2 regions of the Agarivorans sp. Alg241-V36 genome follow, and region 1 is predicted to be linked to the other one. Evidence: predicted binding sites of a transcription regulator. Region 1 holds the regulator's gene; the other holds the start of a gene.
The links. Region 1 encodes LexA, which represses DNA repair genes until DNA is damaged. Its sites were predicted from a motif close to TACTGTATNNNNATACAGTA; they were not measured.
Positions count from the first base shown of each region.

Region 1 (3,808 bases):
TAGGTCGTAATATTCGCACAACTGTCATCTCACCTGGACTTATTGATTCTGAGCTTAAACATGGCACCTCAGATGCAACGATCTCTCAATTTGTGAATGAGGTGTATAACGATGCCATTTCAGCGACGTCTATCGCTAATGCTGTCGCTTATGTGATTGAACAGCCAAACGATGTTGATGTAAACGAGATTGTACTGCGCCCTACAGTACAAGAGTTTTAACTGGCACTAACAGTATGTGTGGTCGATATGACGTGTGTCGACCATGATCTGTTGTAATGGATGAGTAATTTTGGACACCTGATTAGAGGTTTTCAATACCTCAGGTAGTCCATGAACTGCTAATTTAGAAGAAGCACTGACACAGTTCTGTCCAAAAATGAGCTACCTAGACTCTTCGTATCCTTCTTTATTCCAACCTCTGCTTATTTGTGATGTACGTCAAAAAATATAGGGTGTAGTTTCAAAGTAGCGGAAAGAATTCCAATGAAACTGAAACCTACAAATAAGTCACTGATTTAGATAAAGCCTTGCTTCATTATTTATGCTGTATATACTAACAGTGTGCTGTATAAACCTACAGGTAAATTATGAAGCCCTTAACACCTCGTCAAACCGAAGTCTTTGAACTTATTCGCCGCCATATTTCCGATACCGGAATGCCGCCAACTCGCGCAGAAATTGCCAAGGAGTTAGGCTTTCGCTCAGCTAATGCGGCGGAAGAGCACTTACGTGCTTTAGCTAAAAAGGGCGCTATTGAGATGATCCCGGGGGCTTCGCGTGGTATCCGTTTAAGTGAAGCGTACTTGCCCGCCAGTGCCAATGAGTCTGCGGCCGAGGAAGCAGAGCCGGGTTTACCTTTAATTGGCCAAGTGGCTGCCGGTGAGCCTATTTTGGCGCAAGAACATGTAGAGTCGCACTATGCGGTAGATGCTAACTTGTTTAACCCTCATGCAGATTATTTGCTGCGGGTGCAAGGTATGAGCATGAAGGATATTGGCATAATGGATGGCGATTTACTGGCTGTGCATAAAACCAATGATGTTCACAACGGCCAAGTGGTGGTGGCGCGTTTAGAAGACGATGTTACTGTTAAGCGTTTTGAGCGCGACGGTAAAATGGTTTACTTGCATCCAGAGAATGAAGAGCTCTCTACTATTGAAGTTGATTTAGAATATCAAAGCATCGAAATAGAAGGTTTAGCGGTAGGTATTATTCGCACTGCCGATTGGATGTAAGCCTTACATAGCAATAAGTTCCGCCCTTTTTAAGCCCAAATCAGCCTGATTTGGGCTTTTGTCGTTAGCATCACATCTTTCGTGTTTATCCATAAAAATCTCAACAATATATTTACATTTCTTTAACTTAGGGGTTAATTTATAAGCAGTAGCTTGTATTTAGCTGTTGCTGTCTACTACTTTTGGGGTGGGGGATTTCCCTTTTTCTGCAGCTACTTTCCTAGTTTGGAGAGTTGTTGTCGTTGGCTACTAGCAAAGGAGAGCGCTGTGGGCCGATGGATTCAGCTATTAATGCTGACATTCTTTTCGTCGCAAGTATTTGCGCAAGAAATGTCATTCAACTTACGTCCGGGTGTTACCGCCATTAGTGAGCAGGTTTATGGCCTGCACATGACAATTTTTTATATTTGTTGTGCTATTGGGGTGCTGGTGTTTGGCGCCATGTTCTGGGCTATTTTTCATCATCGTAAGTCTAAAGGAGCCAAGCCGGCTCAATTTCATGAAAGTACCAAAGTAGAAATTATTTGGACCATTATTCCCTTCATTATTTTGATTGGAATGGCGATCCCTGCCACTAAAACCCTGCTGGCCATGGAAGATCCTTCCGATGCCGATATCACCATTCAAGTTACGGGTTCTCAGTGGAAGTGGCATTACAAGTACTTTGACCGTGAATTAGAGTTCTACAGCGTGCTGGCTTCTGATATGGATGAAGTTAACGGCAAACTGGAAAAACGCAAAAACTACTTGCTTGAGGTAGACCGCCCACTGGTATTGCCTATCGATAAAAAAGTGCGGTTCTTGATGACCTCAGAAGATGTTATCCACTCGTGGTGGGTACCTGATTTTGCAGTTAAAAAAGACGCCAACCCAGGCTTTATTAACGAAGCTTGGACCATCATTGATAAACCCGGTATATACCGCGGCCAGTGTGCTGAGTTATGTGGTAAAGACCATGGCTTTATGCCGATTGTGGTTATTGCTAAAACTCAGGCCGACTACGATACCTGGCTAGCCGAAGAAGAGGCGGCTTATCTAGCTAAGCAAGCCCAAGAGTTAGAGCTGGTGGCTATGACCATGGAACAGGATGAGCTGATGTCGCTAGGCAAAAAAGTTTACGACAAGAGCTGTGCGGCTTGTCACCAAGTTAATGGTGAAGGTTTACCGGGTGTATTCCCTGGTCTTAAAGACAGCCCAATTGCTGTGGGGGATGTAACTAAACACATCGAAGTGGTTGTACACGGGGTACCAGGCACTGCAATGCAAGCCTTTGGTAAACAGCTAGGTTTAAAAGAACTGGCTGCTGTAATTACTTACGAGCGTAATGCTTGGGGTAATGATACCGGTGATTTAGTGCAGGCCAAGGATGTTGTGGCCGTGCAAAACGCAGCGCAGTAGGGAGAGAAATAATGAGCACGATTAGTGACGTTCATGCTGACCATGACGAGCACCATCACGGCGCCCCTCGCGGCCTTATGCGTTGGGTATTAACCACTAACCACAAAGACATTGGCTCTATGTATTTGTGGTTCAGTTTTGCCATGTTTATTACCGGTGGCGCTATGGCTATGGTAATTCGCGCAGAACTGTTTCAACCTGGCTTACAGTTGGTTGAACCTAACTTCTTTAATCAAATGACCACCATGCATGGCCTTATTATGGTGTTTGGTGCGGTAATGCCGGCCTTTACTGGATTGGCTAACTGGCTGATTCCAATGATGATTGGCGCGCCAGATATGGCCTTGCCTCGGATGAATAACTGGAGCTTTTGGATTCTACCTTTTGCCTTCACCATGCTGTTGGCTTCGTTATTTATGGAAGGCGGCGGCCCCAACTTTGGTTGGACTTTCTACGCTCCGCTCTCTACTAACTACAGTCCCGATAGTACTGCCTTGTTTGTATTCTCGGTGCATATTATGGGCATCAGTTCGATTATGGGCGCGATCAACGTGATTGTGACCATTATGAACTTGCGCGCACCTGGTATGACTTACATGAAGCTGCCGCTATTTGTGTGGACCTGGTTTATTACCGCATTTTTGTTGATCGCGGTAATGCCGGTGCTCGCTGGAGCGGTCACCATGGTGCTCACTGATAAGTATTTTGGCACCTCGTTTTTTGATGCTGCGGGCGGGGGAGACCCCGTGCTGTTCCAGCACATATTCTGGTTCTTTGGCCATCCTGAAGTTTACATTATGATTTTGCCGTCATTCGGCATTATCTCGGCCATTGTTCCTGCCTTCTCACGTAAAAGATTGTTCGGTTATGCCTCGATGGTTTACGCCACTGCATCTATTGCTGGCTTAAGCTTTGTAGTGTGGGCACACCACATGTTTACCACGGGAATGCCGGTAGAAGCAGAGCTGTTCTTTATGTTCTGTACCATGCTGATCTCGGTGCCTACCGGGGTGAAGGTATTTAACTGGGTAGCCACCATGTGGCGTGGCTCAATGACCTTTGAAACCCCCATGTTGTTTGCGCTGGCCTTTATCGTACTGTTCACTATTGGTGGCTTCTCTGGTTTGATGCTGGCGATTACGCCGGTGGACTTCCAGTATCATGATACCTATT
Region 1 covers NZ_UNRE01000006.1:368,709-372,516, forward strand. Annotated here, with positions in the region: gene G6R11_RS15725 (SDR family oxidoreductase) at 1-221, shown strand, start outside; gene lexA (transcriptional repressor LexA) at 590-1,237, shown strand; gene coxB (cytochrome c oxidase subunit II) at 1,568-2,635, shown strand; gene ctaD (cytochrome c oxidase subunit I) at 2,647-3,808, shown strand, end outside.

Region 2 (3,808 bases), on a different contig from region 1:
CGCGTAGCGGTAACTTACCCTGGTTTTGCTGCTGACTTGAAAGTAGGCAACATCATCCTAGTAGATGACGGCCTAATCGAAATGGAAGTTATCGCTGTATCTGATGACGAAGTTAAGTGTACTGTTCTTAACAACGGTGACTTAGGCGAAAACAAAGGTGTTAACCTTCCTGGCGTTATCGTTCAACTTCCTGCTCTTTCTGCTAAAGATAAAGGCGACTTAATCTTTGGTTGTGAGCAAGGTGTTGATTTCATCGCTGCATCTTTCATTCGTAAGAAAGAAGACGTATTAGAAATTCGTCAACTTCTTAAAGAGAATGGCGGCGAGAAGATCCAAATCATCTCTAAAATCGAAAACCAAGAAGGTGTAGATAACTTCGACGAAATTCTAGAAGTATCTGACGGCATCATGGTTGCTCGTGGTGACTTAGGTGTTGAAATCCCAGTTGAAGAAGTAATCTTCGCTCAGAAGATGATGATTGAGAAGTGTAACCGCGCACGTAAATTGGTTATCACTGCAACTCAAATGCTTGATTCAATGATCAAAAACCCACGTCCAACTCGTGCAGAAGCGGGCGACGTTGCTAACGCAATCCTAGACGGTACCGATGCAGTAATGCTTTCTGGTGAGTCTGCTAAAGGTAAATACCCAGTAGAAGCTGTATCTATTATGGCAACTATTTGTGGTCGTACTGACGCAGTAATGCCTTCTAACTTAGATCCAGCACGTGATAGCGGTAAACTACGCATCACTGAAGCGGTATGTAAAGGCGCTGTAGAAACTTCTGAGAAGCTAAGTGCTCCTCTTATTGTTGTTGCTACTGAAGGTGGTAAGTCTGCGAAATCTGTTCGTAAATACTTCCCACAAGCTAACATCTTAGCAATTACTACTAACACTAAGACTGCTGCTCAGCTTTGCTTAACTAAAGGTGTTATCCCTCACGTTGTTGAAAACATTGAAAGCACTGACTCTTTCTACGCGCTTGGTAAAGACTTAGCGATGGAATCAGGTCTTGCTAACAAAGGCGACATCGTAGTTATGGTATCTGGTGCACTAGTACCTTCTGGTACTACTAACACTTCTTCTGTACACGTACTGTAAACTACGTTTATTGAAGCTAAAAAAGGCGCCTTAGGCGCCTTTTTTTATGCCCGCGCTTTTAGCTTTGTGCAGCCGGCTTGTAGTCTGCTAAATGCGCCATATCATTTAATATCGAATCTATTTGCTCTAAGGCTAAAGCATCCATATTTATAGCCCTTGGATAAATTGGTTGATGGCGGTCATCTAACCAATGGCTTACCCAATAATTGGTTGAAAGCAAAAACTCGCGAGCATATTGCTCGTTTACCGCCAAACACCCACGCAAGCACACATCTAAATAAGACTGCAGAATGGGGCTATTGCTCTGTGGATGCCAATACTCTTTAGCCACATAAGTATAAATTCTAACTGCAGCTTGTGGCAGAGCATCTAGGAGATCGAGCTGAGAAACATCGAGCAATTCTCGGTCATAATCTTCTTCGCGTTTATCTAACTCTGGCAAGAAGCTTTCATCAAAAGGAATCAATACCCCATTCACACTGGCCTTGTTATCTGGGGTGATAACCACTGCCGAGCGATCTTCTGCACTTTTTAAACCACTCCAATAACGTTGATACCCATGTAAGCGCGCAGCGTAAGCATGTTCACCAGGAAAGGTACGCTGTCTGCAATCTGCATCAATTAAACTGCCATAACCAAAAATGTAAATCATTAATCACTCCTAGAGATCTGATGCGATAAAAATACTTGTCACTAAAACAAACCTAGCTGCGGGCTATTGCTCGACACATGATAATGAAACTGCTCCGCCTTATAGTCACAATGCTCACCACTGAGCCAGCTCAAACCTTGTTTAAGCTCGAACAATAAAGGCATGCGATGATGATATTGCTGTAAATCACTGGCAGCAGTTTGAGTAAGTACCACCAAATGCTTCTGCTCTGCGTTAGTTTGCAGGTATAAACCTCCCAGCAACAACAAATTTTGATGCTCAAGGCTGAACTCAAAACGCTCTTGATTACGCCATTCGTGCCAAGCTTTTACCGGCAGTAAACAACGCTGTGTTTTCCAAGCGTCTTTAAACATAGGTTTATCCGCGGCGGTTTCTGCTCGAGCGTTAATAATAAGCTGGGAATGATGAGGATGTTTTACTCCCCAGGTAAAAGGCTTACAACGTAAAGCATTTTGCTCAACAATTAGAGCTGGTAATGACTCACTAGGCCTATACTGCTTAGTTTCGCCAAAATCTAAAAATAACGAATCCACGCCTATGGCTTGTCGTATTTCATATTCACCGCCAATCATTACGCTACCGCACACGTTTTTGTTATCCCACCTTGATTATCTGCTGGCTGTTGCTAGCTAATAGTAAGTACAAACAGTAACATAATCTGCAGTAAACGCTTTCAAACTAATCGTATTTAAGAGGTAACATGAATACAACTACCCGCACTATGAACGTTCGCAAACGTATTGCATTGGTCGCCCACGACCATAAGAAAACGGCATTAATAAACTGGGCGAAAAATCATCGCGAAGATTTAGTGAAGCATCAACTATTTGGTACCGGCACCACCGGAACACTATTGTCACAGCAGGGTTTTGAAGTAGAAGCCTTATTAAGTGGTCCTATGGGTGGTGACCAACAATTAGGCGCGATGATTGCGGAAGGTAAAATAGATTTAATGATCTTCTTCTGGGATCCACTTGATGCGGTTCCTCATGACCCTGATGTAAAAGCGCTACTGCGCTTGGCAGCGGTATGGAATATACCTATGGCCACCAACCAAGCGACGGCTGAATTTATCTTAGCCAGCCGCCACTTTAATCAGGAGTTTTCGGTAGATGTACCCGATTACGCGGGTTACTTAAAACAGCGCACTAGTTAACTTAGGCCGCAGTCTGGCTTTCTGTATCACCAGCGCGGATCCTAAATAGTTTCCCAGAGTGAGTACGATTTGCTTTGTAATCTGGCTGTAAAAAGCGAGGACGAATTGATTTTAAATGCTCAATTTGCTCCTCGTTTAACTTACCAACCGGTAAACCCAAGGCTTTATAACTCAGTAATGGCCGAGCCGCTAAATTGATCATCATATCCACGTTGCTTCGTTGCTCATGAACATGTTGCTCATTCATTGGTTTTAACACACCATTTTCCATTAAGTTTGCTACGGCAGGTTCTTTTAAAGGCAGACTTAATACGCTGCGGCGAGTAATAATAAACTCGCGCAAAATTGCACGCTCTGAATGATCCAAACACGAGATCATCGAAGCGAGTCTTTGCAATTCACGACGATGCTGAACAGTGCCCGTGATACTAGTCACCATCAACAACAAACTGCGGCTAAGAAAATAAGCCAAACCCGCGACACAACTAATGGTTAATACCATACTCAGTTGCGCGTTTAAGCCTGCTTCAGGCAACCACTGCTTGGGAATAAGCAGTAACATTCCACTGGCAGTAAGTACCCACGCCATAAAAATGTCTAATATGCCCCAGCGGGCGATTAAACGTCCTAAAAATTCCATTGTTTTGCACTCCTGACAAAAAGCTGACTCTTCGCAGGTAGTGATAGCAAGGGCTGTGCCAGATAATAATAAGGCCGCATAAAGCGGCCTTAACTAAATAAAGGAAGTAACAATAACTAGGCTTCTTGATGCTCTGGAACCAGCGCCATTGCAGCTTTCATCACCTCAATGCCAGCGCCGTTCTTATGGGCATTTTCACTTAAGTGCCTACGCCAAGCACGGGCTCCCACGCAACCTT
Region 2 covers NZ_UNRE01000010.1:141,803-145,610, reverse strand. Annotated here, with positions in the region: gene pykF (pyruvate kinase PykF) at 1-1,101, shown strand, start outside; gene G6R11_RS20020 (gamma-glutamylcyclotransferase family protein) at 1,160-1,753, opposite strand; gene G6R11_RS20015 (SOS response-associated peptidase family protein) at 1,795-2,361, opposite strand; gene G6R11_RS20010 (methylglyoxal synthase) at 2,475-2,930, shown strand; gene G6R11_RS20005 (super-infection exclusion protein B) at 2,932-3,570, opposite strand; gene dusA (tRNA dihydrouridine(20/20a) synthase DusA) at 3,687-3,808, opposite strand, start outside.
Region 2: G6R11_RS20015 (SOS response-associated peptidase family protein) is a predicted target of LexA. The motif match lies at 2,406-2,425, and genes of this name have one in related genera.